One region of the Enterovibrio paralichthyis genome, then DNA from elsewhere that is predicted to be linked to it. Evidence: predicted binding sites of a transcription regulator. Region 1 holds the regulator's gene; each other region holds the start of a gene.

Region 1 (7,889 bases):
TCAAAACGGCATACGGTTAGTGATTGGTGTTAAGGGGGATAAATGTGGGGGTAATCAAAAAAACAGCCAATGGCGGGAAAAGCACATTGGCTGTTTTTGGGGAGTTGTTGGTGAGGCTTTTACTGTTGGAGTGTTTCTAACAGTTCATTGCGGCGCTGTGGAGTGATGACAGACCAGTGTTTCCCCTCAATTGCACCTTCGAGTGCCCACAAAAGCTCGATACTCAGGTTATCGCTGTGTGACTCTTGTAGCGCTTTATAAGCACGCACTGCGCCCGCACGCTGCAGTTCTTCGACAGAGTCGATTCCTGCTTTTTTTAGCATGCGTTCTGTTGCTAGGCGAAGGTTGGGAAGATCTTTGATACGTGTAGGCGCAGCCGTCTTCTTTTCCTGTTGATCTTCCCTGGAAATTGACAGCGCCTTCTTGGCGTGACTCATCATGAGTTCAGACTGTTCCCACCAATTCTCGGGCACAGCGTAGTATTTAGTGACAACTGGAAAACCACGTTTTTTGTAAACGTATGGGGTCATTGCCAGTTTCTTGAATTCTGACAGATTACCGCTGCCTGCCCGAAGGTGGAGCTGATCATTCACGACAAGCGCGAACATTGTCTCGTCGCAAAAAACACCAAATCCGCCAAACATAGAACGGGATTTGATTTTGCCCAGACATTCGAAGAACTTCAGTGTGTTTTTTAGAGTAGGTTTATCCATGTGACTTATTCTCAATCAATACGTTCCTGGATGAATGGTCAAGGAGTAACGTAGCAAAGCGAATTCAGAGAATTGTCAACGAACCGGGTGAACCGGGCTTTGAAATGCTAACGTCATCGGTAACCCCGCTACCATCACCGTTGAAGTTATCGTCGGTGTGAGGCCGGAAGCTTTGCGTCCCACGCTTTCGCCGTGGTTTGCCTTTTCTTAACATGATTTAGCTTAACCGAATCATGTCATTTTGTCGTTATTGCTGGTCTAGCAAAGTGTGATCTTGGTTCAGATAGAGCGTTATTGATACGTCTAAAAATAAAGGGTTCCTCTTGTTATAGAAGAATTTTTGTCCGTTTCACCCAATTCGTTAATCTGAATAAGGGTAGCACTAGAAAACTGGGCATTTTAGCGATTTTGAGCTTTGTCGCAACAATAAGATTCCAATTTTCATAAAACTTGCAAAAAACAAAAAAGCCCGAGTGTAATCTCGGGCTTTTTGATGTAATTTTGCACGAAGTGCGCCGATTAGTTGTTCAAGTTTTTCACTGAACGGCGCACCACCAGTTCTGGCTGCATTTCGAAAATTTGTTGCTTGTTTTCTTTGTTCGCCAAACGCTCCATCAGCAACTTGATGGCGGTTTTACCCAGTCGGTTTTTCGGCTGGTGGATGGTCGTCAAAGGCGGCGAGAAGAAGCCTGCCAGATCAATGTTGTCGTAGCCAATCACAGAAATGTCGTTCGGCACATCCAAACCGGCTTGTCTGAACGTACTGATTGCCGCCAACGCCATGATGTCGTTAAAGCAGAACACAGCCGTAGGGCGGTCTTTCTGCGCGATCAGCTTATTTGTCGCCTCAACTGCTGAGTCACATTCAAAGTCTGCTTCAACAATCCACTCAGGGTGATAGGTCAAACCGGCTTCTTCCAACGCACGGCGGAAACCTTGCAGGCGCTCCTGGCAGGTCAGTTTGTCCATTTGGCCGGAGATACAACCGATTTTGGTGTGGCCGTTTTCGATGAAATGTTTCGTCGCAATGTAGCCACCCAGCTCAGCGTTATCCTGAATACAGTCGGTATTCACGTGCTGGGTACCCCAGTCCATCACGACCATTGGCAGATCCGCTTTTTTCTCCAGCAGTGCCAGCAGTTCTTCATTCAGGTCTGAACACATAACCAACAGGCCATCAACGCGCTTCTCAGCCAGCATGCGCAGGTAATCGCGCTGTTTTGCCAGGTTGCCTTCGGTGTTACAAAGGATCAGGGTGTAGCCTTCGTTGTAGCAATATTCTTCAACGCCATGTACCACTTCCGCAAAGAATGGGTTTGTGGATTTGGTTACCAGCATGCCAATGGTGCGGGTAGAGTTACATTTCAGACTGCGCGCGACGGCGCTTGGTGCGTAATTCAGTTCATCAACTGCCGCCCATACTTTTGTAGTGGTGTTCTCGGCCACAAAACGTGTCTTATTGATCACGTGCGAAACGGTGGTGGTCGAGACACCTGCGAGACGAGCGACGTCTTTAATTGTTGCCATTCGGTAATCTTCTTATCGTTTTCATTGGCAGCGTATGAATTGTCAGGTGCTGCACATGTTTACGCCGCTTTCAATCAGCGGCGTACAATTCCGGCTATGTCACCGGCTTCAGGTTCATTTAGCTTGGGAGATGCGCTTCATTCCCCGATATCAATGCAAACCATGATGCTGTATGCACAGGGCCGGATAACGGCAATTGGGGGCAGGGCAATCTCGCGAGGCAGTTACTTGAGTCTGGTGTAATTCTCAGGAAATATCTCAATGCCAATCGCTTGCGTTCACAGTTTAATGGCTACCGCCACTTGTCGCAATTATTCTATTTCAGCAAGGTAAATAAGCTTGATGGTGGTCAAGCAATTTCGGGCTAGCTAAATGAATTCTTTAAAATAAAAAAGCCGGGTAATAACCCGGCTGATTGTTTGGGTAAATAATTTATTCGCCTTTGAGGAAGGCTAAGTCCAGTTTGATAAAGCTGACCAGCAGATTACCTGCCGCTTTATAGAAGCCAAATTGGTCAAACTGGTTAAGGGTGCTTTGGAATTGTTCAATCCAAGGCATCACCATGGTTTCCAGAAAACGCTGTTGCTCTTGCATCACCGCTTCTTGTTTTTCTTCGTCTTCTTCTTTATTTGCCAGAATGACGAGATTACCCATGAAATCCAAAACCACGGCCAGATGGTCGAAAGGTTCGTTGAAATCTTTACGCTGGGCAATGCCGTAACTTTCCATCCATTTACCCATTTCCTGCGCTGGCTTGTCATTCAAAAGACCAGATTCGCCAATATAGATAGAGGCGTAGGGCAGGGCACCGGTTTTCGGCGTGCTCAGGAACAGGCCGCAGAAATCGGCCGCCAGCTCCAGTTGGGCATCCTGACGTGTTTTCAGTTTTGCCAGTGCTTCACGAAGCCCGGCTACGGGTGTACTCAGTTCGCCTGTCATGGCCAGCACGGAGAAATAGTTATCCATGTCAGCGCCGTGGTAGTTGTTCAGGTCGTCCTGCGTTAACTCGGTGGCGAACAGTGATGACATCCACCAGTAGAATTCGGCACGTTGCTCGTTAATGGCAATAAATTCTTGCATTGTCATTCCGTTTTTCGATAAGCGTTAGAGTGTATACCCAAGCAGCCTGTAGAAAGAGGACACTTGGGTATAAGCCCTTCAAGTGTATATAAGTTAGAGTAAAAAAGGGCAGCTTAGCTGCCCTTTTTCTTCACACTGTCTCTTATGCGATATCCATCGCTGGGAACAGTGGGTTAACATCGCTAACTTCAGTCGGGCCGCTGAAGCCAGTGACTGCGGGTACTTTGCCGGTGAATTTCTCAATCTCAACCAGTGCGGTGTGCGCAGAAGTTGCCTGAGCCAGCTTAGAAGTACCGATATCCATGGTCAGTACGTTTGGATCGCCGTAAGTACACAGGGTACCTGGCTTGCCACCTTCCAGCGGAGAGTACCATGCACCTTCTTCGATACGACAAACGCCTGCTTTGTAGTCGTCAGTCACGACTGCACCTGCCAGTACCTGACCACGGTCGTTAAACACGCGTACCAGATCGCCAGACTTGATGCCACGCGCCGCTGCGTCTGCAGAGCTGATGTAGCAAGGCTCGCGGCCAGCAACAGTGTAAGTACCACGGAAGTCGTCAGAAGAACACAGCTGCGAGTGCAGACGGTAGTTCGGGTGACAGCTTTGCATGTGCAGCGGGTACTTGTTCGACTTAGGACCACCGTGACTACGTTCCACTTTCTCGAACCACATTGGGTGGCCCTGACAGTCGTCGTAACCCATGTCAGCGATAGTCTTACAGTAGATTTCGATAAGGCCAGTCGCGGTTCCCAGTGGCTCCAGATCCGGTTCTTTACGGAACGCTGAGTGACGAACCCACTCGGTACCTTCTGGGAACGCAATGAATTGCTCTTCTTCCCAGAATTTAACGAAGTTAGGCATACGAACACCGATACCACGGCCTTGCAGACGCGCACCGTTGTAGATCTCTTCGATCCATTCCATTTTAGTCTTGCCGCCGGTGAAGGCTTCTTCACGACCGAAACGGCTGCACAGCTCACGGAAGATATCGAAGTCGTCTTTCGCTTCAAACATTGGCTCAACGATTTGTTTCATCGCGATGATGCCTTTGTTTGAGTGGTTACCGAATGAATCGATGTCGTTACGCTCGTAAGTCGTGGTCGCTGGCAGAACGATGTCTGCGAAGCGGCAGCTTGCTGTCCACTGGTGGTCGATAGAAACGTAAGTTTCCAGGTTACGCCACGCCTTGATCATACGGTTACGATCTTGGTGCTGGTGGAACAGGTTACTACCACAAGAAATCGCCATCTTGATTTCTGGGTACTTCACTTTGTGACCGTTGAAATCGATGGTTTTGCCTGGGTTCTCAAGACAATCAACAATACGCGCGATTGGAATGTAGCTTGAGTAGCCGTTGTAGCTGCCGTTGTGGATTGGGTCAACGCCAGTTACTGAGCTGAAACCAGACATCAGCGGGCCAGCAGAGGTGATACAGCCAGCGTCGTTGTAGTGCCAGCCGAAGCCGAAACCACCGCCTGGCAGACCGATTTGACCCAGCATTGCTGCCAGTACAACGATCATCCATGCGTACTGTTCGCCGTGCTGCATACGCTGCAGACACCAGCCAGCCATGATTTGGGTGCGGCCACTTGCCATGGTGCGCGCCAGTTCACGGATGTCATCGGCTTTAACGCCACAGATCTTCTCTGCCCACTCAGGAGTTTTCGCCACGCCGTCTTTCTCACCCAGCAGGTAAGGCAGGAACTTGTCGAAACCAGTGGTGTAGTCAGCCAGGAACTGCTCGTCGTGCAGTTTCTCGGTGTACAGGGTGTACGCCAGTGCCAGCATCAACGGAACGTCAGTTTGTGGGTTAACCGCAATCTGCTTGCCGCCGAAGTATTTGTAAGAAGAAGTCTTAACAGGGTCAACGTGGATAACGTTGATTTCGCCTGCTTTCACTTTCTCAGCCAGCTGCTGGTAGTAGCTGTAAACGCTGTGGTCTGGGATCTGCCAGCCAACTTGCAGGTTCTTGATAGGGTCGTTACCCCAGATCACGATGTTTTTCGCGTTCTCAAGAACTACAGGCCATGAAGTTTGCTGTTCGTAAACTTCCATTGCACCGGCAACGTAAGGCAGAACTACCTGCGCAGAACCGGTGGAGTAGTCACCCATTTTCGCCAGGAAAGTACCGTGCAGGCCAACACCGCGTTGCATCATGGTGCCCGCTGCGTTGAATTTACCTACTGACTGCCAGCCAGTGTTACCCGCGTACAGTGCGCTTGGGCCGTAAGTCGTCTGAACGCGCTCCAGCTCGTGGTGGAAGAAGTCCAGAGCCTGAGACCATGGCACACGTACAAAACGGTTATCACCACGTTGGGTAGTGTCAGATTTCCAGCCGTGCTTCAGCCAGTCCAGACGTACCATTGGGTATTTAACACGTGATGGGTTGTAAACCACTTCGCGTACTGCGTTCAGCATAACGGTTGGGTGTGGATCGTGTTCGAATGGAACTGTGTCGATCCAGATACCGTTTTCAACTTTCGCGCGGAATGCACCCCAGTGTGAACCGTGGATCACTTCGCCTGAGAAAGTGCTTTTCGCATCAGTCGCGGCCATTGCCTTGCGAGGCGCCAGCAGGCTGGTACCGATTACTGCAGTGGCACTGGCGGTTAACATGCCAGAGAGAAAACGACGGCGGGTAATGCCTTGTTGTTTTTCAGTCGCCATGTAGGAGTCCTTATAGTTTTTAATCGTTAGGGCAGATGCACATGAGTGCATCTGCCTTTTTTGTCTTTTATTGCTGATTAGTGCGCGCCTGCACCGCCGGTGTCGCTACCGTGGTTTTGCAGGTATTTCAGCAGGGTGCGCTCTTCTGTCTTGCTCAGACGGTAATATGCACTCATCGCCTTCAGGCTTGAGATCCAACCGTTCGCAGTGAAGTGGCCAGGTGCCGGTGCTGCGTGACAAGAGTTACAAGAAGACGCGTACATTTCAGATGCGTATTCCCAAACAGGTTCAATGCTGTCCAGCATGCCGTCTTTAGTGATGTAGGCATTTACCGCAACTTGAGTCCAAGACATGTGAGTCGCTGGGTCAACTTCTTCAGAAATCACAGTTTCAGTTGCTTTCACGTCACCACGTACTGTTGCCTTGAATACACGTTTACCCATGTATTCCGTCATTACGCGGCCTTTACCGTTGGTTTCGATCCAGCCTTGAATGCGCACTTTCAGCATGTCGCCTTCTTCACCAATCACTTCAACTTCAGAAGCTGGCAGAAGTTGGCCTTCTACTTTGCCGTTAGCGTCAGCAGTCGCGAACAGGCTCTTCTCGCTCAGCGAGTACAGTTTCTTCGCGCCAGCCGGAGCAACTGCAGAAGCGCTCAGGGTTTCGAAAGTCTTACGGAAACCGCCAGCCATATTTGGCAGTTCGTGGGCAATACCTTTGTGACACTCGATACATGCCATGTTTTCTTTGGCAGCCGGGATCATCTCTTTCATCGCCTGTACAGACTGTTTGCTGTGATCCATCGCATCGTAAGAATGGCAAGTGGTACAGGTTTTGTAGTTCTCATCAGCCATGCGGTCCCAAACTTTTTGGGCCAGCTCGAGTCGGTGCTCTTCAAACTGTTCAGGCGTGTCGATTTTGCCTGTTACGAAGTGGTGGTAAACGTCTTTGTAGGCGCCCAGTTTACGCAGGATTTTACCTGTGAAGTCTTTAGGCTGGTGACAGTCTACACACTCAGCACGAATACCCTTCGCGTTGCTGTAGTGGATAGATTGCTTATATTCCTCGTAGTTCTGCTGCATGGTATGGCACGACACACAGAACTCAGTTTTCGAGAAATATGCCAGTGACTGATTCATTACGACCACGCCGGCGACCGCAATAACAACACCGATCAGGACCAGCGCAATGATGGAGTACTTCGCGCTAGGTTTGGTCAGCTTCTTTAATAGCGTTTTCATAAAAATGGATACACCCATAAAAGTTTTCGTAGACAGTGTTTGGGCCCATTCCCGACATGTTGATTGGAAGCAAGCCAGCCCACTTAACCCTGCATTTCTGGAGGTTCAGGCCTAAAAGGGTGAAAGTTTGTCCAAACAGGCAATCCTGTGGGCAAAAATCACGCGCTGTTGCTGCCTTTTTCTTCAGTTGGTCAGGGTATTTAGCTACATGTTTTTGATGCGTTATTTCGAGTCGCGAATAGTACCGATTGGATGTGAATATGGTTACGCAGAAAAATGAACAGATGCTGCTGGCATGTGAAAATAGATGAATGGAATGATCGCTGAATCAATAAATTGGTGCTGTATCACTAAAAAAACGTGCTAAAACAACAATTTCGATACATCGCTCGCATAAGCGCCTGTGATTTGCTTAAGGTTTGACCGTAAGACGTGCTGTAAAAAAACACAGAAAATGTGATTTAAATCAAACTTAATGGGCGCTTTACTGATACAGTGCGCCTCCTCATGACGAAATGTGAACAGAGGTTGAGTGAGTTATCACATTCTGGTCGTAGATGATGAAGTGGTGACCCGGACTATGGTCAGCGGATACTTCGAAAAACAAGGATATAACGTCAGTCAGGCCGCTGATGGCAGGGAGATGCACAAAGTACT
Region 2 (7,889 bases), on a different contig from region 1:
CGAAACCATCTTCAATCGCGTCCAGTGCTACGTCTACTTCTGCACCAACTTCGATTTCCAGCTCGCCAGCAGCGTTTTTGAACTGCTCAGCAGGGATAGAAGATTCAGATTTCAGACCAGCGTCAACCAGAACGTAACCGTTCTCGATAGCTACTACAGTACCTTTAACGATGGCACCTGGGCGGGTTTCTAGCTCTTTAAGAGATTCTTCAAAGAGTGAAGCAAAAGATTCAGTCATTAATTTAGTCTTCAATTTTTAAACTTCCACGGGTGTCCTACCACGTGGGGTTGATAGTAATGTCAGTCATCATCCTTGCGACCAACAGTTAAACCCGCTGCTTCAGGAAGCAACGGTAATTTTACTCTTAATATAGGACAATGCTTGTTCCAGCACCTGCTCAATGTTGAGAGAGGTGGAATCTAGAACCAAAGCATCCTCCGCCGGACGTAATGGCGCGACTGCTCGATTGCGGTCTCGATCATCACGTTCCTGAATTTCGCTCAAAAGGCGGTCAAAGTTAACATCTAACCCCTTTAGTTGCAACTGGTTCATGCGACGATTGGCGCGCTCTTCAGCGCTGGCGTCCAGAAAGATTTTCACTTCCGCGGCTGGGAAAACAACGGTACCCATATCGCGGCCATCAGCAACCAGTCCCGGCGCTTCAGCAAACGCACGCTGACGACGCAGCAAGGCTTCGCGAACACGCGGCAAAGCAGCAATTTTTGACGCCGCGTTTCCTGTTTCTTCTTTGCGCAGTTCACCGGAAACGTCTTCGCCTTCGAGGATCACTTTTACCAGCTCACCTTCGGTTTTGAACTGAACATCCAAATGGGATGCCAGCGGCACCAGCGCGTCTTCCGACTCAGGGTCTACACCATGGTGAATAGCTGCCAGTGCCAGTACGCGGTAGATAGCGCCAGAATCGAGCAAATGCCAACCCAACTTTTCCGCCAGCAGCATACAAAGGGTCCCTTTACCGGCACCGCTTGGGCCATCAACGGTAATTACTGGTGCTTGGGTAGACATAGGTATCTCCATTTCATTTACGATCAGAGCAGTAACAATAACTTCGCGATCACTGCCCTTCGGAATCGGTGGCGTATTATAGGTAAGTCTCACCAAAAAAAACAGGCCGACGCTGTGTCGACCTGTATATTTGTACATCCAAACTGTTTCGTCATCTTTCCGACAGTGAAGCCAACTTGTCGAAATAATCCGGGAAGGTCTTAGACGTACACTTTGGGTCGTTGATGGTGACCGGTGTATCGCTCAGTGCCACCAAGGAAAAACACATCGCCATGCGGTGGTCATCATAGGTGTCGATGTCTGCATGCATCAGTGTTTGTGGCGGCGTGATCGTGATGTAGTCTTCGCCCTCTTCGACAACAGCACCTACTTTTCGTAGCTCCGTTGCCATAGCAGACAGACGATCTGTCTCTTTCACCCGCCAGTTATAGACATTGCGGATCGCCGTGGTGCCTCTAGCAAATAACGCAGCTGTTGCAATCGTCATTGCCGCATCCGGAATGTGGTTGAAATCCAGGTCGACCGCATTCAGCTCACCCCGGCGGGCAATCACATAGTCGTCACCCCATTCTATATCTGCGCCCATAGCCGCCAGCGCATCCGCAAATTTCACATCACCCTGTACGCTTTGCTTGCCAATTCCTGTCACCTTGACTTCGCCACCCTTAATGGCAGCAGCCGCCAGGAAGTAGGAAGCCGACGAGGCATCACCTTCCACCAAAAATGCACCTGGTGCGATATAGGTCTGGTTGCCCTTCACATGGAAAGTCTGGTAATTCTCATTGACCACTTCCACGCCAAATTGCGCCATGATGTGCAAGGTGATGTCGATGTAGGGTTTAGAAACCAAATCCCCTTTGATGCGGATATGGGTGTCACCACTGAACAAAGGTGCTGTCATCAACAACGCAGTCAAAAACTGGCTGGAGATGGTGCCATCAATTTCCACGTCACCGCCCTGAATGTCTTGGCTGACAATTTTCAGCGGCGGATAATGTTCATTTTCCAAATAGGTCACATCCGCGCCAACGGTGCGCATAGCGTCAATCAGGTGACCAATCGGACGCTCTTTCATCCTTGGCTCACCCGTCAGCACGTATTCGCCTTGGCCGATGCACAGTGCAGCCGCGAGTGGACGCATCGCCGTTCCGGCATTGCCAAGAAAAAGCTCTAGCGGTTCAGATGTTTTGAACGGACCACCAAGCCCTTCAACCACACATTCTGTTTTGTCGTCAGATAAGCGATACGAAACACCGAGTTTGCTCAATGCATTGAGCATGTGACGGATGTCATCACTGTCTAACAGGTTGGTTAAATGGGTGGTGCCTTTTGCCAGTGCGGCCAGCAAGAGTGCGCGGTTTGACACGCTTTTCGAACCGGGGAGGTTTACTTCACCGTTGATTTTTGAAATGGGTTGTAACGTCAACTGCTCCATCTGAACTAAAACGATCCTTAATTTTTCGTTCCCTGAGAGTAACGAAAAAGCAGCACGGGGGCTAGCCCAAGCTGCTTTTATCTCGTGATGACTGAAAAAACGGAATTTCAGTCGGTTATCGGGTCATTTTCTTTACAAACACCACCACGAACAGCGCGATAGTAAAACTGCCGGTGAATGCTTCAGTAGCTGCCACCAGGCGTGACAGGCCTATGGGGATAAAATCCCCATACCCCAGGGTTGTGAATGTCACTACGCTGTAATAAAGGCAGTCAAAAAACGCGAAGGTGTTTTCCCTCAGGGTCTTCTCTTCGGTAAACCCAACGTACTCGCCGTCATACTGGATACCGGTAAAAAAGTAGATCATTGCGGCGAGAAGGATCAGCGCTAGAGAGAAAAACACCACTCTTATGGGGCTTTCGCCGTAGCCACAAAACAGATCTACCGTTTTTGACATTGCCCGCTGCGTTGAAAATAGCGGCATTTGAAACCGGCGCATGGTGAGCTCTTTTTGCAGGAAATAGCCAGCCATGGTGAAAATGCCATGCGACTCAGACGCTTTGCGCAAGTCCCGGTAAATTTCTTCAGACTGTTCATATAAATCGAGCGCTTTATCCATTTCGCCGTTGCGCTCAGCAACACGCCCTTCCGATTCTTGCTGTAACATCTGCCCGATTTTGATGTTGTCTATTTTGGTATCGGTAAGCTTCACGCCCAGCAAGTTGCAGTTAATGAAGCTGGCGCAATGGACATTGGCATCATGCAGATCCGCTTTCATCAAACTTCCGTGATCAAACTTCGCATTAAACAGATGGGCACCGGTGAGATTCGACCGGTAAAAATTGGCATAGCTGAGATCATATCCACCGTGACGGCCATGCCGAACCAAGTTTACGTCCTGCAATTCCGCACGCTTGCATATGATCCCCCGAAGCTGTCCTCCCCGCTGGGCATAGGCTTCTAGCCGCTCTTTGACATCAGCTATGCCTTCCTTCGCGATATTTTCGTCATGCCAGAAACACAGACCGGACGCTTCCGCGGGTTCAGAGCACCGAAACTGTTCTCCATCAGGATCCTGATAACAGCAGGTTGCGGTTTTCAATTCATGGTTCTGCTCACCATCACACGATGGCTCCATTTCCGCGCCTTCCGGGCGCAATGATGCTGAACGTTCGGACATAGCGACACCTCCACTTTCTCAGTATAGAAACTTGGTACAAAAAACGAGAAAGAGTCGAGGCTGACTGGAGATAGGAGAACAGAGACTAGAGATTGGAGACCAAAGATAAAAGAAGAGAGAAGAAAGAAGAAAGAAGAAAGAAGAAAGAAGAAAGAAGAAAGAAGAAAGGGTAGCGCAGTGAATATTTCACCACACTACCCTTTTGGCAAGATTCAGAAAATTAGTCTTTGTGTTTTGGCTCTGGTGGCAGCACGAGGTTCAGGATGATTGCAGTCAGACCACCGGCTGCCATACCCGATGACAGAATGTTTTTTATCCACTCAGGCATAAACTGGAGAATTTCCGGTTTTTGCGCGATACCCAGCCCCATTGAGAAGGACAGTGCCATGATAAGAATCGCGCGGCGGTTCAGATCACAGCGGGAGATAATGCGGATACCTGACGCTGCAATCGTACCGAACATCACAATGGTCGCACCACCAAGCACAGGTTCAGGGATCAACTGAACCAAGGTTGCCACGCCGGGTAGCAGACCCAGAATAACCAACATGCCCGCCACAAAGTAACCGATGTAACGGCTCGCCACACCCGTCAGCTGGATAATGCCGTTGTTCTGGCTGAATGTAGAATTAGGGAAACTGTTCAGCACTGCTGCAAGTGCAGAGTTAACCCCATCAGCCAACACTCCACCTTTAATACGCTTCATATACAGTGGGCCAGCAACAGGCTGCTCTGATGTTTCAGAGGTGGCGGTAATATCACCGATTGCTTCCAGTGAAGTTACAAGAAATACAATCACCAGAGGGATCAGCAAAGAGAAATCAAACGACAGGCCATACTGCATCGGTTGCGGAATAGCGACAAACGGCACGTCCTGCGCCGGGGCGGTATTTACCATACCCAGCGAGTAGGCTAAAACGGTACCGACTGTCATTGCGATAACAATAGAAGAGACACGCAGGTAAGGATTGTTGATGCGGTTTAGCAACACAATCACGGCCAATACCGAACCAGCCAACATCAGATTGTTCAAACTACCAAAGGTGCCGTTTTCAATTGCTGCATAACCACCACCCATTGAAGTCAAACCGACCTGGATCAGTGTCAGGCCAATCAGGGTCACCACAATACCGGAAACCAGCGGTGTAATAATGCGTTGGGCATGATCCATTACGCGCGACAGGAACACTTCAGTCAGTGATGCCACCATGATGGTGCCGAAAATCGCAGCCATCATTGTTTCAGTCGGTGTACCGCCCGCTTTCATAGCCAGACCGGCGCCGATGATTGGTCCCAGAAAATTAAAGCTGGTGCCCTGAATCGAAAGCAACCCCGAGCCCAGCGGTCCAAAGGTTTTAATTTGGATAAACGAGGCAAGACCGGAAGCAAACAGTGACATGCTCACAATGGTATTGGTGTCTGCAGCTGGCAGACCCAGAGCCTGACAGATGATCAATGAAGGAGTGACAACCGCAACGAACATTGCCAGCAAGTGCTGCACAGCGGCAAAAAGGGTTTGTGGCAAAGGTGGCCTGTCATCCAATCGATAAACCAGTTCGGAAGGTCTGACATTTTCGGTGCTGTTTTCGGTACTGCGCGAAAGGCTCATTTGTTTTACTACCTGTATTAACACACTTCTGCATTACGCTGAATGGGTAAAGCAGCCTGCTGAATGTGATGCTCTGTGATTGCTGTTACTCAGAACATTCGGCTGGTTAAGTGGTTGGGATGAAAGAAATTTCGCGCCATTCTAACCGCAAGCCAGCAAAAAGCAATCGTTTGCGTAGACGGTGTATTTTAATTGGTGGCACTTTACCGATATTTAACCGCCAAGCATCCAAAAGGTAACTTTAAGGCAAAAAAAACCGCCGATAGACGGCGGTTTTTCAAAAGATTCTGATTACGCGTTTTTGGCTTCAAACTCTTTCATAAAGGCGACCAGCGCCTGTACACCTTCCAAGGACATCGCGTTATAGATAGAAGCACGCATACCGCCTACATCACGGTGTCCTTTCAATGCAACCAGCCCAGCCGCCTCAGACTCCTTCAGGAATGCTTCATCCAACTCTGGATTAACCAGTTGGAAAGGCACATTCATTAATGAACGGTTGTCTGGATGGATGTTGTTGACGTAAAAGTCTGACGCATCAATAAAGTCATAAAGCAACGCAGCTTTCGCTTCATTTTTCTGCTGCATCGCTTCAACACCACCCTGCTCTTTCAGCCATTTATAGACTTCACCCGCCAGATACCAACCAAATGTTGGTGGCGTGTTGAACATAGATTCTTTGTCCACCAGCGTTTTGTAGTTCAGCACATTCGGCAAGAACTCTTTCGCACGTCCCAGTAGATCGTCACGGACAATCACCAGCGTGATACCCGCAGGGCCAATGTTTTTCTGTGCGCCTGCGTAAATCACACCGTATTTAGACACATCGATAGGACGGGACAAAATCGTTGAAGACATGTCTGCAACAATTGGCTTGTTGGTGTCTGGCAAATCACGAATTTCAATACCGTCGATGGTTTCGTTTGGACAGAAGTGCACAAAGGCACCATCACTGCTCAACTTCCAGTCTTTGGCTGGGAGCACCGCTCGCTTGCCATCAATTTCAGTTTTGATATTGATAACGTTCGGTGTGCAGTATTTCTTTGCTTCGTTGACTGCACTCGCCGCCCAGTAGCCGCCATCCACATAGTCAGCAATGGTGTTGCTGCCAAGCAAGTTCATCGGTACGGCAGCGAATTGCGCGCGAGCACCACCCTGTGCATACAAAACATGATAGTTTTCTGGAATAGAAAGCAGCTCACGGAGGTTTTTCTCGGCTTCTGCAACAACAGCCAGAAATTCCTTACTGCGGTGAGAAATCTCCATGACGGATGTGCCCAAGCCATTCCAGTTAGTCAGTTCAGCCTGTACTTTTTCCAGAACCGCTTCCGGCAACATTGCCGGGCCAGCAGAGAAGTTATATACCTTTTCCATGATTATCGAATGCTCCTGCATTAAATCGCTTATTTATGGCTGTCTCGTGAATCAGTGAGGCTTTCCGTTTCCGCCAACTCCCGGTTTCAGGGAGCACAAGACGCCAAGAAGAATTGTTATTGGTTTTGTTTTATCACCTTTTTTAGGTGATTGGAACGGATAGGCGCAATCAATTTCAGTCACAATTAAAAAGGGGATAAAAAAAACGCAGCGAATGCTGCGTTTTTTACAATATGATTAAACTGAATGAATTTTATTCTTCAGTATCACCGTCAGTGCTGTCTTCTGCCGGTGCTTCAGCGGCCACTTGACCTTCTGTTTCACCTTCTTCGTCCAACGGCAGATCTTCTTCATCTGGCTCGTCAATACGTTGCAGTCCAACCACTTTCTCGTCTTCAGCGGTACGGATCAGTGTCACACCTTGGGTGTTACGGCCAACCTGGCTCACTTCAGCGACGCGGGTACGCACCAAGGTACCAGCGTTGGTGATCATCATGAATTCATCACCGGTTTCTACCTGAACCGCACCGACAACGCTGCCGTTGCGCTCAGAAACCTTGATGGAGACAACACCCTGTGTTGCGCGGCTCTTCGCTGGGTACTCACCAAGTTCTGTACGTTTACCGTAACCGTTTTCAGTCACAGTCAGTACATCACCATCATTGTGAGGCACAATCAGAGAAACAACCTTGTCGCCCTCTGCCAGTTTGATACCGCGAACACCCGCGGCGGTACGACCCATGCCACGCACCTGGCCTTCGTTGAAGCGAACAACTTTACCAGACTTCGAGAACAGCATGATGTCGTTGTCACCGGTGGTGATATCCACACCGATCAGCGAATCGTTGTCACGCAGGTTAACTGCAATGATACCGGCGCTGCGAGGACGGCTGAAATCAGTCAGCGGCGTCTTCTTCACGGTACCGTCGCCGGTTGCCATAAAGACAAACTTGTCTTCCGCATATTCTTTCACAGGCAGAATCGCAGTGATGCGTTCATCCTGCTCCAGCGGCAGCAAGTTAACGATAGGCTTACCACGCGCAGTACGCGATGCCAGAGGCAATTGGTAAACCTTCAACCAGTACATACGGCCACGGCTTGAGAAGCACAGAATAGTGTCGTGTGTGTTGGCAACCAGAAGACGCTCAATGTAGTCTTCTTCTTTCATGCGCGTTGCTGACTTGCCTTTACCACCACGGCGCTGCGCTTCGTAATCAGACAGAGGCTGATACTTCACGTAACCTTCGTGCGACAGGGTCACAAC
Region 3 (7,889 bases), on a different contig from region 1:
ACGCCCAGATTTACCGCAAGACGGCTGGCATAGAAATCAGAAATTTCATCAACCATGGAGGCAAAGGCTGCTTCCGGCGCGCCGGCTGCGCGTCCTTCAATCGGCGTTGCGTTACCCATGTCAGCCGCATTCGGGAATAGCTGCCAACTGATGCGGTTGTTATGCACTTTCACCACCGCTACCCCTACAGGGTTGTAACGTGCGCTGGCTTTCGCAATAGGTTCAGCGAAACCACCCCACAAATCAGGGATCGACACGGCAATCACATCGTCAAAGTCACCTACAGGCATCAGCACCGGCAAGCCTCGGCGTTCACCTTCCGCTTTGAGTTCATTGATCAATGGAGAGCCCGATTGTTCCCATACGACATTGCGGCTATTGGCATCATCAGCCACCAGCCAGAACAACACTTCCGGACGAGGAGAACCCCAGTAGGTCGCTTGCGCCTGAGTCAATAGGGTACGGATCTTGCCGTCATCAAAGCCAAGTTGCAGCGTGCGTTGACCATCATTGCCGCCGTAACCCAGTTGAGTGATGTACTGATCTACCGTCGGCAGTGCTTTTTGGACTACCGGATTCTCGCCCACGGTAGACTGACCCGATGTGCGTACCAGAACATCTACAAAAGCCGCTTCTTTCGCCGCTTGCTCTGTTGCAGTGTCGGTATCATCCAGCACCACTTCTGTATTGAACAGTGACGCTGCCATCGCGCTGGTTGAGCCCAGCAGCAGCGTCAAAATAATAAGGAAAGTTCGTAACATATATTTGCCAGATAACTCGAATTTTAAACGTTGATCATAAAGTGAAGCCCCAGCTACAGCAATGACTAAACACTCAAAATGCGTGATGTTGTGTTGCTGGGGTTAACCCGCGTTTCCATTGACCACGGCTAGGCACAAAAGTTGTGCACGAATTGTGTAGTTAGTCGATAAGGGGAGGCGGTTCGCTGCAAATACTGGGCAAATCGTGCTAGCATCCCGCGATTTTAAAAACTTAAGGAAGGTGCGTCATGATGCAAGTTTTACAGGGGGCACAAATGTTGTTTGTTGCCTTCGGCGCGTTGGTGTTAGTTCCACTTCTCACGGGACTAGACCCTAACGTTGCTCTCTTCGGTGCCGGCGTCGGTACCCTGCTTTTCCAACTTATCACCAAACGTTCAGTTCCCATTTTTCTCGCTTCCTCTTTCGCGTTTATCGCTCCCATCATGTTCGGTGTCCAAAGCTGGGGTATACCTGCCACTATGGGCGGCCTGATGGCAGCGGGTCTGGTTTACGTGATTATGGGCGGCATTATCAAAGCGAAAGGTGTCGGTATTATCCATAAACTGCTGCCACCTGTGGTCGTTGGGCCTGTGATCATGGTAATCGGTCTTGGCCTGGCGCCTGCGGCGGTAAACATGGCACTGGGTAAATCCGGTGACGGCGGCGTCCAACTGGTCGACGGCTCTGCCGCCCTTTGGATTTCTGCGGTGTCCCTCATCGTTACCATCGCTATTTCGGTTTATGCAAAAGGCTTCTTTAAGCTGGTACCTATCCTGGCGGGTATTGTTTCCGGTTACGTCGTTGCGCTGTTTTTCGGTGTGGTCGATTTCACGCCGGTACAAAATGCCGCGTGGTTTGCCCTGCCAAACTTCACCCTGCCGGAATTTAACATTAACGCCATTCTGTTCATGATCCCGGTAGCCATTGCACCGGCTGTTGAACACGTCGGTGACATGCTGGCGATTTCACACGTCACAGGAAAAGACTACCTGAAAAAACCTGGACTACACCGCACCATGGCCGGTGATGGCGTAGCAACCATGGCAGCCTCACTGTTCGGTGCGCCGCCAAACACGACTTACAGTGAAGTTACCGGCGCGGTAATGCTGACCCGTGCGTACAACCCTGCCATCATGACATGGGCGGCTGTGACGGCTGTTGTCCTGGCGTTTGTCGGCAAACTGGGCGCAATTTTGCAGACGATTCCAGTGCCGGTGATGGGCGGTATCATGATCCTGCTGTTTGGTTCCATTGCGACCGTAGGTCTGAACACCCTGATTAAAAATAACGTGGATCTGCACAAGGCACGTAACCTCGCCATTGTTGCGGTAACACTGGTATTTGGTATCGGTGGTATGGCCTTTGGTATTGGCGAGTTCAGCCTGCAGGGCATCAGCCTGTGCGGTATCGTGGCGATTGCGCTGAACCTTATCCTGCCACACGATATGGGTGAAACCCACGTGGTGGATAACGCGCAGATGGAAGATTAATTCTTCATCCGTATTGCCAAACGGCAGATGTAAAAAAGGCTTCCCGCGGGAAGCCTTTTTTATTTGAATGCGATGTCTTATTTGGTACCGAAGATCTTGTCGCCTGCATCGCCCAGACCCGGAACGATGTAGCCTTTGTCATTCAGTTTTTCGTCGATTGCAGCTGTGTAAAGCTCAACGTCTGGATGCGCTTTTTCCAGCGCTTCAATGCCTTCAGGTGCTGCTACCAGTACCAGTACTTTGATGTGCTCACAACCGTGCTCTTTCAGCAGGTCAATCGTTGCAATCATAGAGCCACCGGTTGCCAGCATTGGGTCAACCACCAGCGCCATACGCTCATCGATATTGCTCGCCAGTTTGTGGAAGTAAGGCACAGGCTCCAGAGTTTCTTCATCACGGTAGATACCTACCACGCTGATACGTGCACTTGGGATGTGCTCCAGAACGCCGTCCATCATGCCAAGGCCAGCACGCAGGATTGGCACAACGGTCACTTTTTTACCTTTGATGCGGTCAATTTCAACCGGGCCGTTCCAGCCTTCGATAGTGACTTTTTCAGTTTCGAAATCAGAGGTTGCTTCGTATGTCAGCAGGCTGCCAACTTCGGTCGCCAGTTCGCGGAAACGTTTGGTGCTGATATCACCCTCACGCATCAGACCAATTTTATGTTTTACCAGCGGGTGCTTAACTTCAACGACTTTCATGACAGACTCCAGCAAAAAACAAATTCATCGAATTATACACAAAGTCATTCCTGGGCATAGCCATAGACAACCGGTTGCTTCCTTTTCACTCAAAATTGCCCTGAATAACCCGACGCAAACGTTTTCCTTTTTAAAATGTCGCTGTTAAAATGGCGCCGCTTTTAGTCCACAACTCGGTAAGGATCCCCAGTGAGCGATAATAAGTCTTCTCTCAGCTACAAAGACGCAGGTGTTGATATTGACGCAGGGAACGCCCTGGTCGACAGAATTAAAGGGGTGGTAAAACGCACCCGCCGTCCAGAGGTAATGGGTGGCATCGGCGGCTTTGGCGCACTTTGTGAACTGCCTACAAAATACAAGCAGCCAGTACTGGTTTCTGGTACTGACGGTGTTGGCACCAAACTTCGCCTCGCAATGGATCTGAAAAAACACGACACCATTGGTATCGATCTGGTGGCTATGTGTGTCAACGACCTGATCGTGCAGGGTGCAGAGCCCCTGTTCTTCCTTGACTACTACGCAACCGGCAAGCTGGATGTAGACACCGCTGCCGCTGTCGTTACCGGTATCGGTGAAGGCTGTATGCAAGCGGGCTGCTCGCTGATTGGCGGTGAAACAGCAGAAATGCCAGGGATGTACCACGGTGAAGACTATGACGTCGCCGGTTTCTGTGTCGGTGTGGTAGAGAAAGAAGAAGTGATCGATGGTTCAAAAGTAGCCCCTGGTGATGCGATCATCGCGGTGGCATCTTCTGGCCCACACTCTAACGGCTACAGCCTGGTGCGCAAAATCATCGAAGTGTCAGGTGCAGATGTTAACGCTGAGCTTGAAGGCAAAACCCTTGCCGAGCATCTTCTTGAACCAACCCGCATTTACGTTAAACCTGTGCTGAAGATGCTGGAAAGCTGCGAGGTACACGCCATTTCACACATCACAGGTGGCGGCTTCTGGGAAAACATCCCCCGCGTCCTGCCAGAAAACACCAAAGCCGTGATTGATGGCAACAGCTGGGAATGGCCGGCCATTTTCAACTGGCTGCAGGAAAGCGGTAACGTGACCGAGCACGAGATGTACCGTACATTCAACTGCGGTGTCGGCCTTGTCATTGCCTTGCCAGCTGAGCAGGCACAGCAAGCCATTGACATTCTGAACCAGGAAGGCGAAAACGCCTGGCTGATCGGTTCGATTGAGAACGCGGTACCTAACGAAGAACAGGTTGAGATCAAGGGGTAACCATGAAAAAGCTGGTTGTCCTTATCTCAGGGAATGGCTCGAACCTGCAGGCAATTATTGACCGTTGCCACCAGCAACATGGCATGGAAATCGCGGCAGTGATCGCTAACAAGGAAGAGGCGTACGGCCTGGTACGGGCAAAAGAGGCTGGCATTGATGCCGTTGTCGTTGCCAGTAAAGGAGTGGCCGATCGCAGCCAATACGACAGCCAGTTGATGGCAACCATCGACGAATACGCCCCGGACTTGATCGTGATGGCAGGATTCATGCGCATACTGACGCCAGCGTTCGTGCGCCACTATCAAGGGAAGATGCTGAATATCCACCCTTCCCTGCTGCCAAAGTACACTGGGCTGAATACCCACCAGCGCGCAATCGATGCCGGAGACAGCGAGCACGGCACATCAGTGCATTTTGTCACTGAAGAACTGGATGGCGGCCCGGTAGTTTTGCAGGCGCGTGTTCCGATTTTCGAAGATGATGATGCAGAAAGTGTCTTTTCCCGTGTGCAGGAGCAAGAGCACCGCATCTATCCTTTGGTGGTGGAGTGGTTCTGTCAGGAAAGACTCAGAATGATCGATGACAAAGCTGTCATGGATAATGAGGTACTTGGCGTATCCGGCTATGCTGCAGATTAATCCCCCGGATTAAGAAATAAAAAACGCGCCAGTTGGCGCGTTTTTTGTGTGGGTCATACTGTGCTTAGTCGGTGTTACCTTCAACCGCCGCTTCAATGTCCGCACGGTTGCAAGTGATCACTTCACCTAGGTGGAACACACAATATTCACCGGGCTGCATTTTGTGCCAGGTTTCATTGTTGGTCAGTGGTTGGGTTGCAATCACAGTCACCACATCATTCGGCGTGGTTTCTTCCTGAAAATCCACCGTCACTTCTTCATCAATCAGGCTCGCCTTGCCAAACGGTGCGCGGCGGGTAATGGTATGAAGGTTGTTGGAGCAATACGCCATCACGTAGTCACCGTCGCTGAACAGCATATTGAACACCCCAAGTCCGCGCAGGGTATCGCAACGGCTGGCGATAAAACGGAACACTTCCGTCATATCTTCTGGTTTGTCAGGGTAATGCTGCTCAATCTCGTGCAACAGCCAGCAAAAGGCCTTTTCGCTGTCTGTTTCCCCCACTGGCTTAAAGTGCCCGGTTGGCAAATCTTCATAACCGGTTAACTGCCCATTGTGGGCATACGTCCAGTAACGACCCCAGATCTCCCGTGTAAACGGGTGGGTATTGACCAAACTCACTTCACCACGGTTTGCCTGGCGGATGTGACTGATCACCGCACAGCTTTTAATCGGGTAGCTTTGAACCAGCTCAGCTATTTTTGAGTCGCAGCTTGGGTTTGGGTCTTTAAAAGTCCGAAATCCTTTCCCTTCGTAAAAGACAATCCCCCAGCCATCACGGTGTGGGCCAGTTTTGCCCCCACGCTGGATAAGGCCGGTAAAGCTAAAACAAATGTCCGTCGGGACATTGGCACTCATGCCAAGCAGTTCGCACATAATCCTTTACGATACCCTTTATTTTTCCATTTCTTTTTCAACAAGCTGGATCAGGATGTGGATAATTTTGATATGCACTTCCTGAATGCGGTCTGCGTAACCGAAATGCGGTACACGGATTTCGATATCTGCCAGACCTGCCATTTTACCGCCATCTTTACCGGTCAGCATGATGCTTTTCATGCCTTTCTCTTTCGCCGCTTCAATCGCTTTCAGCACGTTACCTGAATTGCCGGACGTTGACAGACCGAACAATACATCGCCCTTCGCGCCAACTGCCTGAACATAACGCGAGAAAACAAACTCATAGCCAAAGTCATTCGATACACATGACAGGTGGCTAGGATCTGAAATCGCAATCGCAGGGTAGCCCGGACGGTTTTCACGGTAACGACCAGTCAGCTCTTCTGCAAAGTGCATTGCATCACAGTGTGAGCCACCGTTACCGCAAGAGAGCACTTTACCGCCCGCTTTGAAGGAATCTGCCAGCAGTTTCGCTGCCGCTTCGATCGATGCAATGTTGTTGTCGTCAGCCAGAAACGCGTTTAGCACCTGAGCCGCTTCATTTAGCTCTGAGCGAATGAGATCTTGGTACATGGGCAATTCTCTTTTTATTTGGAGTGAGGTGGGGCAAGCGCCCGAAATATATTCAAGGAGTGTACCCGTAAAAAGCCAAAGCTGTCGACAATCTGGCTCGTCTTCTGCTTCCTGAGCAAAAACAAATGGCTAAAAACCATGCAAAGCCCCTGCCTGTATTTTTGCCAACGCTATGTGCACATTTCAGCCAGTCATCGTTTTACATTTCATTAAAAACCTGCTTACAATTATCTGGTATGACCTCTTACCATTAGATTTGGGTTGAAGGAAAAGGAGAACCGAAAATGGCGACAACCCTGTACCTGATTACGTTTCTGGCGCTGATGGCCATACTGGCCTATCACCGCGCAGGACTAAAGCTGTTCACGGCCGTTGCAGCGGGAATGTTAATTGTTGGCTCTGTGATGGGTATTACCGGCCAATTAAGCTGGCTGGTGTTTATCGCGATTGCGATTCCATTGAACGTGCGCTCTTTCCGCGAAGCTTGGCTGAGTAAACCAGCGCTGCGCATGTTTAAAGGCGTGATGCCAGAAATGTCCCAGACCGAAAAAGAAGCCATTGATGCCGGCACAGTGTGGTGGGAAGCCGATCTGTTTCGCGGTGCGCCAGACTGGAATAAGCTACATGATATTCCCGCGCCCCGTTTGAGCGCGGAAGAGCGCGCCTTTCTGGACGGCCCGGTAAATGAAGTGTGCCGTATGGTCAGCGACTATGAGGTCACTCATGAATTGGCCGATCTGCCGCCCCATGTATGGCAATACCTGAAAGACAACAAGTTCTTCGCCATGATCATCAAAAAGGAATATGGCGGCCTGGAGTTTTCTGCTTACGCCCAATCACTGGTCCTGCAAAAACTGACCGGCGTGTCTGGCGTGTTGTCGTCCACCGTAGGTGTGCCTAACAGCCTGGGTCCTGGCGAACTGCTGCAGCACTATGGTACGGAAGAGCAAAAAGACTACTACCTGCCACGACTGGCAAATGGGCTGGAGATCCCCTGCTTTGCCCTGACCAGCCCGGAAGCAGGTTCTGATGCAGGCTCTATCCCGGATGAAGGTGTTGTCACCAAAGGCATGTGGCAAGGCAAAGAAGTGCTGGGTATGTCTATTACCTGGAACAAACGCTATATCACCCTTGCACCGGTAGCGACAGTGCTGGGTCTTGCGTTCAAACTCAAAGATCCTCAAGGGCTGCTGGGCGACAAAGAAGATCTCGGTATCACCTGTGCGCTAATTCCGACAGACATTGAAGGCGTTGATATCGGCCGCCGCCACTTCCCGCTGAACCTACCGTTCCAGAACGGTCCGACACGCGGTGAGAACATCTTCGTGCCGCTTGATTTTATTATTGGTGGCCCGGACATGGCGGGACAAGGCTGGCGCATGCTGGTTGAGTGCCTGTCTGTTGGCCGTGGTATCACCCTGCCGTCCAACTCTACCGGTGGCCTGAAAACGGCTGCGCTTGCGACAGGTGCTTACGCCCGTATCCGCCGCCAGTTCAAACTACCTATCGGTAAGATGGAAGGGATTGAAGAGCCACTGGCACGTATCGGCGGTAATGCCTACGTGATTGACGCCGCCAGTGCCCTGACT
Region 4 (7,889 bases), on a different contig from region 1:
GGTCAACCGTGAAATCGTGTGCGGTGTCTTCGTTTTTCTGCGGCACCATGTCGATATGCGCCTGAAGCACCACACCCTTGCGGTTTTCCATACCTGGAGTGGCTGGTTTTTTGATAAAGACGTTTCCTACGTCATCACGACGGACAGACAGACCTTCACTGGTTGCCCAGTCGACAATGTACTGCGCCAGTTGCTCCTCGTGCTTGGATGGGTGAGGGATAGAACAGATCTTATCGAAAAATTGCCACACAGCTTGTGGTGACAGTTGGCTGATTTCTGACACAGGCTTTCTCCAGAAAACTAGAAATAAAAAGGCATGCAATTCTGCATGCCGATAACTTATCAGAATTTGTAACGCAAAAGTATGCTTTGTTAAAAGCATTTATCTGCATCTACGTTGAATGACTACATCTTGAACTGACCCATGCTGCGTTTGAGTTGAACACCGGCCGCTGACAGTTGTAGCGTTACTTTCAGCTTTCTATTAAGTGGTTGGGCGCGGTGTTGCTTGATACCGTCCAAATTGTGTTATGTAAAGGCATTGTGGCGTCCACTTTTCCACCAACATGGTCAGCGTTCAAGCATCTTTGGTTAACCTGTTGGTATTCATGGAATTTTCATCAATGACCGGATTGTTTGTATGTAAATAAATTACATAAAAGAGTTTTTAGTGATGATATTTGTGATCTAGATCGTCTTTATGCTTGTAATAAAATAACGAAAAGGCTATTATCTCACCGTCCCAAGGTAAGAGCAGTCGGCTCGGGACAAAGCGTCTCGCTTTCATTTGTTTATGGATAAGCCCGAAATCATTCGTCTCCACGGAACCGAGCTTTTTGTTAAAGCGACTTTCTTTCGAATATTTGAGGTGAACTTATGAAAGGTGACTCAGCGTGTAACTATTGGAACCGCGGTTCGATTTACACCACCAATTTCCGTTATCCGAATGCGTTCGGATATCAACGCAAGTAAGACAGTTTGTTCCCCTTGGAGGTCAGGCCTCCAAATGTAATACCCCGCTCTAACAGATACTTTGTTTCCGCAGTTTGGAAACGCACTTTATATCTGGCGCCACTATTTGATAGTGGCGTTTTTTTTATCCAAAAAACCTTTCTCACCACATTGCTCTCATATTTCCAATTTGCTCATTAAATAGTCAGTTATTCCTATTACTATTGGACGGTTAACGCGGGATTTTGCGTTAAACCCACTCAGTCGCATAAAACACCAGCAAACAGACAAGAACGTGATGCAATTCACGCTGGAAATTTAGTGAGTTGGCAGTTAATATTCGCGTCAAATTTTTTGCGCAAACGTTTACGACAAACGTTTGCGTTTATGTTGACTGACATGAATCCACTTTCCAAGGAACCGAAAAGCCATGCTTGAGCGTCTTTTTAACCTTAAAGCGCAAGGTACAGATGTTAAAACGGAAGTCATCGCGGGATTAACCACATTCCTGACCATGGCTTATATCATTTTCGTCAACCCAGCTATCCTGTCCGAAACCGGTATGGATCGTGGCGCGGTGTTTGTGGCGACCTGTTTGGCGGCAGCGATTGGCTGTTTCGTTATGGGTCTGGTAGCCAACTATCCGGTTGCACAGGCTCCGGGTATGGGTCTGAATGCTTTCTTCACCTACACAGTGGTATTCCAGATGGGATATTCGTGGCAGGTGGCACTGGCAGCGGTATTCCTCTCCGGTCTGTGTTTTATTGCGCTGAGCCTTTTTAAAGTGCGTGAATGGATCATTCACTCAATTCCTCTTTCTCTGCGCACCGGTATTTCGGCCGGTATCGGTATGTTCCTGGCGCTGATCGCCCTGCAAAACTCCGGTATTGTTGTTGACCATCCTGCAACTCTGGTTGCAATGGGCGACCTGTCTTCATTCGGTCCGGCTATGGCCGCGCTGGGTTTCTTCCTGACCATTGGTCTGGTTAACCGCGGCATCAAAGGCGCGGTGATGATTGCTATCCTGATTGTGACAGCACTGGGTGTGATGTTCGGTGATGTTCAGTATGCAGGTATCATGTCTACGCCACCTAGCATTGCACCGACTTTCATGCAGCTGGATTTTGCTGGCGCACTGGAAGTGGGCATGATTTCAATTGTGTTTGCGTTCCTGTTTGTTGACCTGTTTGACACTGCAGGCACCCTGGTTGGTGTGGCACAAAAAGCTGAGCTGCTGGACAAAGACGGTAAGCTGCCACGCTTGAACCGCGCGCTGTTGGCCGACAGTACTGCTACCACGGTTGGTGCAGTTCTGGGTACATCAAACACCACGTCATACATTGAAAGCGTAGCGGGCGTTGCAGAGGGTGGCCGCACCGGTCTGACCGCGGTAACTGTGGGTGTTCTGTTCTTGCTGGCGCTGTTCTTCTCGCCACTGGCGGGCATGGTTCCTGCGTATGCGACAGCAGGTGCACTGTTCTACGTGGCAATCCTGATGATGTCAGGTCTGGTGGGCGTAAATTGGCGTGACCTCACTGAAGCTGCGCCAGTAGTGGTTGTCTGTCTTCTGATGCCACTGACCTATTCCATTGCACATGGTATCGGCCTTGGCTTTATCTCTTACTGTGCGATCAAAGCATTCAGCGGTAAAGGACGTGACGTACCTATCAGTATTTGGGTTCTCGCGGGTCTATTCTTGCTGAAATTCGTTATGTAAGACACAATACGCCGCAATCTTTTGAGTGAGTTAGAAAGGGCGACCATCGCCTCTGAGGTTTTCTGAAATGAGCAACAAGTTTGTTATCACCTGGGACAACATGCAAATGTACACCCGCCAACTGGCAGAGAAACTGCTACCTGCTGATCAGTGGACTGGCATTATCGCGGTAAGCCGCGGTGGTCTGGTACCGGCAGCAATTCTGGCGCGTGAACTGGGTATCCGCCATGTTGATACTGTTTGCATCTCTAGCTACGACCACGATCACCAGCGTGAAATGCGTGTTCTGAAGAAAGCGGAAGGTGACGGTGAGGGTTTCCTGGTTGTTGATGATCTGGTTGACACCGGTGGCACTGCGGAAGTTATCCGTGAAATGTACCCGAAAGCCAAGTTTGTGACCGTGTGTGCAAAGCCAGCGGGTAAACATCTGGTTGATGACTACGTGGTAGATATTGCTCAAGATTGCTGGATTGAACAGCCTTGGGATATGGGCGTAACGTTTGTTCCACCTATTTCAAAGCGCTAAGTATTCTGAAAGCCCCGAAAGGGGCTTTTTTGTACCTGTAACCCAGAGATTCTGGCGTCCGTAGAGTATCTTCAGGTCGTTTAGGTATACACTAGGGAAGTTCAGTTCCACTATCAGGGAGAGGTTCTGTGAGCGAATCCGAAAACCTTTCAATCAAACTTTTCAAACCCCACCGCCATGCCAGGGAAACCTCCACGCTTGTGGGTTCTTCGAGCAATCATCCCGGCGGTCTGCATAACGCTATTGACGGTGACAGCGACAACAGTTGGTACCGCATTCTCCGTCGCCCGCAGTGGATATGGCAAGGTCTCGACCCCATCGAAATGGAAGCAACGCTGGCGCGTATTGCCGTATCTGATAACGAAAGAACCAGCGAGAAACTGTTGGATACCGTGGTAGGTTACCGCCCCGGAAACTGGTCTTATGAATGGACGCAAGAGGGAATGCGTTTTCAGCGTCAGGCAAAAACTTTAGAAGAGCAGGGTGACAAAAAGGCGGCGGCGGATGCCTGGCTGAAAGCCTCCACCCATTTCAGCATCGCTGCGTACCCTCACCTGAAAGGCGACACCCTCTCACAGCAGGCAGAAGTGCTGGCAAACAAAGCCTTTCACGCCGCGATGGAGAAATCGTCCTACAAAATTAAAAGTGTTGTAACCAAGGTTGACGGTAAGTCTCTGGAAGGCTTTCTGTACCTTCCGCACACAGATTCGCCGTTGCCGACAGTTATTGTCAGTTGTGGGCTTGATTGCCTGCAAACCGATATGTGGCGCTTGTTTGAAGACTATTTCCTGCCTGCCAATATTGCCATGTTGACCATCGACATGCCTTCGGTGGGCAGAAGTCACCACTGGTCATTGAGCGAAGATACCAGTCGCCTGCACCAGGCCATGTTGTCAGAGTTATCTTCCGTGCCATGGGTAGATCACCATCGCGTGGGCTGCATGGGGATACGTTTTGGTGCCAATGCGGCGGTACGCATGGCGTTTGTGGAGCAAAACCGTATAAAGTCCTGTGTCTCAATCGGTGGCGTATTACATGCCATGCTGAGCGAGTCGGAGCGACTGAACAACATTCCTCCAATGTATCTGGATACCATTGCCTCACGCATGGGCAGGATGGAGGCATCAGCATCTATGCTTACCCAGCTTCGTGCTTTGTCCCTGCGTAACCAGGGCCTCTTGGTGGGACGTAAAACCAAAGTGCCTATCTTGGCGATGAGCCTGAGTGATGACCCGGTATGTCCGGAGTCAGATAACTGCTTGGCAGCAACATACAGCCAGGGAGGGAAGTCAAAAATCGTGCCTTCCAAACCAATTCATGATGGCTATCACAGGATTATGCAGGAAGCCGTCACCTGGTTTACGGAAACTTTGTGATAGATGTCTTTTTAACGTCTTGATTCAGAGAAAGAATCACTAATACCGCTAGTGGGTGGACGAAATTCCATCGGTTGCATGGTATACATTGAGACTCAGGCCTGCTTTTTACGGCAGGTCTGGGTGTAATGTCTGCTGACCCATAAAAATAAGAAATAACCGACGCCACCATTCAACGCGGCGAACCGGTGTCAGCAAGCGATGCAGGAATGCATCGGTATTGAATCTCGTCTTAAGGGAGCTTGCTATGACCGACGAAACCAAAACCCTGTCCCACGGCCGCCTCATGACCCGCTTCGCGCAGGTGGGTCCGTATTTGCGCCAAAACAAATCCTCTGAAAACAGCTATTTCTTTGATTGTCTGTCTGCCTGTGTCAATGCCAAAAAGAGCCCGGAAAGCCGTGAGTTCTGGGGCTGGTGGATGCAGCTGACGCCAAAGGAAGGCGGCTTTGAGTACCTCTATACCTTTGGAAAATACAACACAGAAGGTGAATGGCTGGAGGATGCAATTCCTAATAAGTACGCCGATGAAGTGAAAGCGTCGCTGGATACTTTCTACAGTAAAATCACAGGATTGGTGGAAGGCGAGCTGGCCTTGGAAATCACGGCGCAGCCTTCTTTGAAGCAGCCTAAACTGGGTTCTGCTGCCTGAATTTCGGCAAACGGCGAATAATCACATCCTGTCGCGTTATTCGCTTGTTATCTTGGTCTGAGATTGATAAAAGAAAGGCTCATTTGCTTTTTATGTTGTCAATGTGATGTCAGGCCAAGAAAACTCTTCATCTGCTATTTCTACGGCTGGCGACGCCCAACGTCGTCAGACTATTGTTGTCAAACTCGGCACCAGTGTGCTGACTGGCGGTACCAAAAAAATCGACCGCGCTCATCTGGTTGAGCTGGTACGTCAATGTGCCATGTTGATCCGTCAGGGACACCGCGTGATTGTTGTGACTTCCGGTGCTATTGCCGCAGGTCGCGAACACCTTAACTATCCCGAACTGGCTGCTACCATTGCCAACAAACAGATGCTGGCAGCGGTAGGGCAAAGCCGCCTTATCCAGGAATGGGAGCGCATGTTTGCCATTTATGGCATCAACATCGGCCAGATGCTGCTGACGCGCGCTGATCTCGATGACCGCGAACGCTACCTGAATGCACGCGATATGCTGCAGGCGCTGTTGGTAAACAATATTGTGCCTGTAGTGAATGAAAATGACGCCGTTGCGACCGCAGAAATCAAAGTGGGTGACAACGACAACCTGTCCGCGTTGGTTGCGATTTTAGCGGAAGCCGACAAACTGCTTTTGCTGACAGATCAACCTGGCCTGTTTACTGCCGATCCACGCACCAATCCGGATGCGGAGCTGATCCGTGAAGTCCATACCATTGACGAAACTCTGCACAAGCTTGCAGGTGGCAGCGTAAGTGGTTTGGGTACCGGTGGCATGGCAACCAAGCTGCAGGCAGCTGATGTGGCTCGCCGTGCGGGTATTGAAGTGACAATCGCGGCGGGTAGCCGCCCTGAAGTGATCCAGAACCTTGTGGATGGCAAACCTGCGGGTACACGCTTCCTGCCGCTGGAATCACCGCTGGAAAGCCGTAAACGCTGGATTCTTGCTGGCCCTCCGCCAGCGGGTAACATCATCATCGATGAAGGTGCGGCGAAAGCGGTGGTAGAACGTCACAGCAGCCTGCTGTCCAAAGGTATTGTGACCGTGGAAGGGCACTTTGACCGTGGTGCAGTTGCACGTATTTGCGATCAGAAAGGCAAGTTGCTCGCACGTGGGATCTGTCGCTATTCAAGCAAGGATCTGGGGGCGATCGCAGGTCGACACAGTCAGGACATTCAAGATATTCTGGGTTACGCACACGGCGCCGTTGCGGTGCATTGCGACGATCTGGTCGTTATTGATTAATATCGGGCAGTGGTGGTTCACCACGGCCAATCAGGAAGAGCAATAGAGGCTGAAATGAGTCTTCAACAAATGGGACGCGCAGCGAAAGAAGCTGCATATTTACTGGCAACCGCGCCAACGGCACAAAAGAACAAAGCGCTGGCGGTGATTGCTGATGAGCTGGAAGCCAATGCTGACGCTATTCTGGCTGCCAACGCGAAAGACATCCAGGCGGGACGTGAAGCGGGCCTGACAGACGCCATGCTGGATCGCCTGTTGCTGAATGAAGCGCGCTTGGCGGGTATCGCAGCGGATGTACGCAACGTGATTTCACTGTCCGACCCAGTCGGCAGTGAAATGGACTGCAAAGTGCTAGAAAACGGCATGACACTGAGCCGTCGCCGTGAGCCGATTGGCGTTATCGGTGTCATTTATGAAGCGCGCCCCAACGTGACCATTGATATCGCCTCGCTGTGCCTGAAAACTGGCAATGCCAGCATCCTGCGCGGTGGCCGCGAGACGTTCCATTCCAACGTTGAACTGGTGAAAGTGATCCAGACTGCGCTGGAAAAAGCCGATCTTCCTGCGTCTTCTGTTCAGTACATTGAAAAGCCTGACCGTGAACTGGTGGGTGAGTTGCTTCGTCTGGACGACTACGTCGACATGATCATCCCACGCGGTGGCGCGGGTCTGCACAAGATGTGTAAGGAAAACAGCACGATTCCTGTGATTATTGGCGGCTTTGGTATCAGCCACCTGTTTGTGGACAAAACCGCTGACCTGGACCGTTCATTGGCAGTGATCCTCAATGCTAAAGTGCAGCGTCCATCGGCGTGTAACGCTCTGGATACCTTGCTGGTTCACGAAGCGGTTGCTGCTGAATTGCTGCAAAAACTGACGCCGCTTATTAATGACAACAAAGTGAAAGTGATGGCCGATGACACCGCTTTCCCACTGCTGTCAGGCGTGTCTGATCTGAATCATGCCGGTGAAGGTGATTTTGACACTGAATGGCTGAGCTATACGCTGGGTGTGGCAATCGTGGCTGACGTTCATGCCGCGCTCAAGCACATGCGTGACCACAATGCGAGCCATTCTGATGCCATCATGACCAACGACCTGGCGTCAGCGGAAGCTTTCATCAACGGTGCTGGCTCAGCGGCGGTCTATGTGAATGCATCGACCCGTTTCACTGACGGTGCCCAGTTTGGCCTTGGTGCAGAAGTGGCGGTTTCTACCCAGAAACTTCACGCCCGCGGTCCAATGGGTCTTGAAGAGCTGACTACCTACAAATGGGTGGGGAAAGCCGATTACCTGAGTCGCTCATAAGCGACAAAGTGAATTGATGGAAGGCGCTCATTGGGCGCCTTTCTTTTTACTTCCGCGAACCTGGCTTTGACGGTAATCTCTCGCCATTGCCCATC

Evidence for each region. The regulator PurR, encoded in region 1, represses purine synthesis genes. The targets are predictions, from matches to a motif close to TNANGNAAACGTTTNCNTNA.
Region 2: a site for PurR is predicted at 5,410-5,429, ahead of KU854_RS07115 (uracil-xanthine permease family protein). Genes of this name have one in related genera too.
Region 3: a site for PurR is predicted at 3,066-3,085, ahead of purM (phosphoribosylformylglycinamidine cyclo-ligase). Genes of this name have one in related genera too.
Region 4: a site for PurR is predicted at 1,319-1,338, ahead of KU854_RS21995 (NCS2 family permease). Genes of this name have one in related genera too.

What each region holds. Positions count from the first base shown of each region.
Region 1 covers NZ_JAHUTS010000017.1:11,647-19,535, reverse strand. Annotated here, with positions in the region: gene KU854_RS17505 (TfoX/Sxy family DNA transformation protein) at 120-713, opposite strand; cyclic di-GMP riboswitch class I at 829-925, opposite strand; gene purR (HTH-type transcriptional repressor PurR) at 1,233-2,240, opposite strand; gene torD (molecular chaperone TorD) at 2,673-3,320, opposite strand; gene torA (trimethylamine-N-oxide reductase TorA) at 3,463-5,991, opposite strand; gene torC (pentaheme c-type cytochrome TorC) at 6,069-7,232, opposite strand; gene torR (two-component system response regulator TorR) at 7,765-7,889, shown strand, end outside.
Region 2 covers NZ_JAHUTS010000004.1:246,489-254,377, reverse strand. Annotated here, with positions in the region: gene rpsA (30S ribosomal protein S1) at 1-238, opposite strand, end outside; gene cmk ((d)CMP kinase) at 341-1,027, opposite strand; gene aroA (3-phosphoshikimate 1-carboxyvinyltransferase) at 1,179-2,462, opposite strand; gene KU854_RS07120 (ion channel) at 2,578-3,642, opposite strand; gene KU854_RS07115 (uracil-xanthine permease family protein) at 3,863-5,251, opposite strand; gene serC (3-phosphoserine/phosphohydroxythreonine transaminase) at 5,543-6,625, opposite strand; gene gyrA (DNA topoisomerase (ATP-hydrolyzing) subunit A) at 6,879-7,889, opposite strand, start outside.
Region 3 covers NZ_JAHUTS010000042.1:536-8,424, forward strand. Annotated here, with positions in the region: gene KU854_RS23825 (DUF2066 domain-containing protein) at 1-761, opposite strand, end outside; gene KU854_RS23830 (uracil-xanthine permease family protein) at 1,010-2,251, shown strand; gene upp (uracil phosphoribosyltransferase) at 2,329-2,955, opposite strand; gene purM (phosphoribosylformylglycinamidine cyclo-ligase) at 3,145-4,188, shown strand; gene purN (phosphoribosylglycinamide formyltransferase) at 4,191-4,826, shown strand; gene KU854_RS23850 (class II glutamine amidotransferase) at 4,891-5,703, opposite strand; gene lpcA (D-sedoheptulose 7-phosphate isomerase) at 5,722-6,300, opposite strand; gene fadE (acyl-CoA dehydrogenase FadE) at 6,585-7,889, shown strand, end outside.
Region 4 covers NZ_JAHUTS010000030.1:26,876-34,764, reverse strand. Annotated here, with positions in the region: gene KU854_RS22000 (aminoacyl-histidine dipeptidase) at 1-283, opposite strand, end outside; gene KU854_RS21995 (NCS2 family permease) at 1,382-2,668, shown strand; gene gpt (xanthine phosphoribosyltransferase) at 2,736-3,194, shown strand; gene frsA (esterase FrsA) at 3,323-4,570, shown strand; gene crl (sigma factor-binding protein Crl) at 4,818-5,222, shown strand; gene proB (glutamate 5-kinase) at 5,329-6,486, shown strand; gene KU854_RS21970 (glutamate-5-semialdehyde dehydrogenase) at 6,541-7,794, shown strand.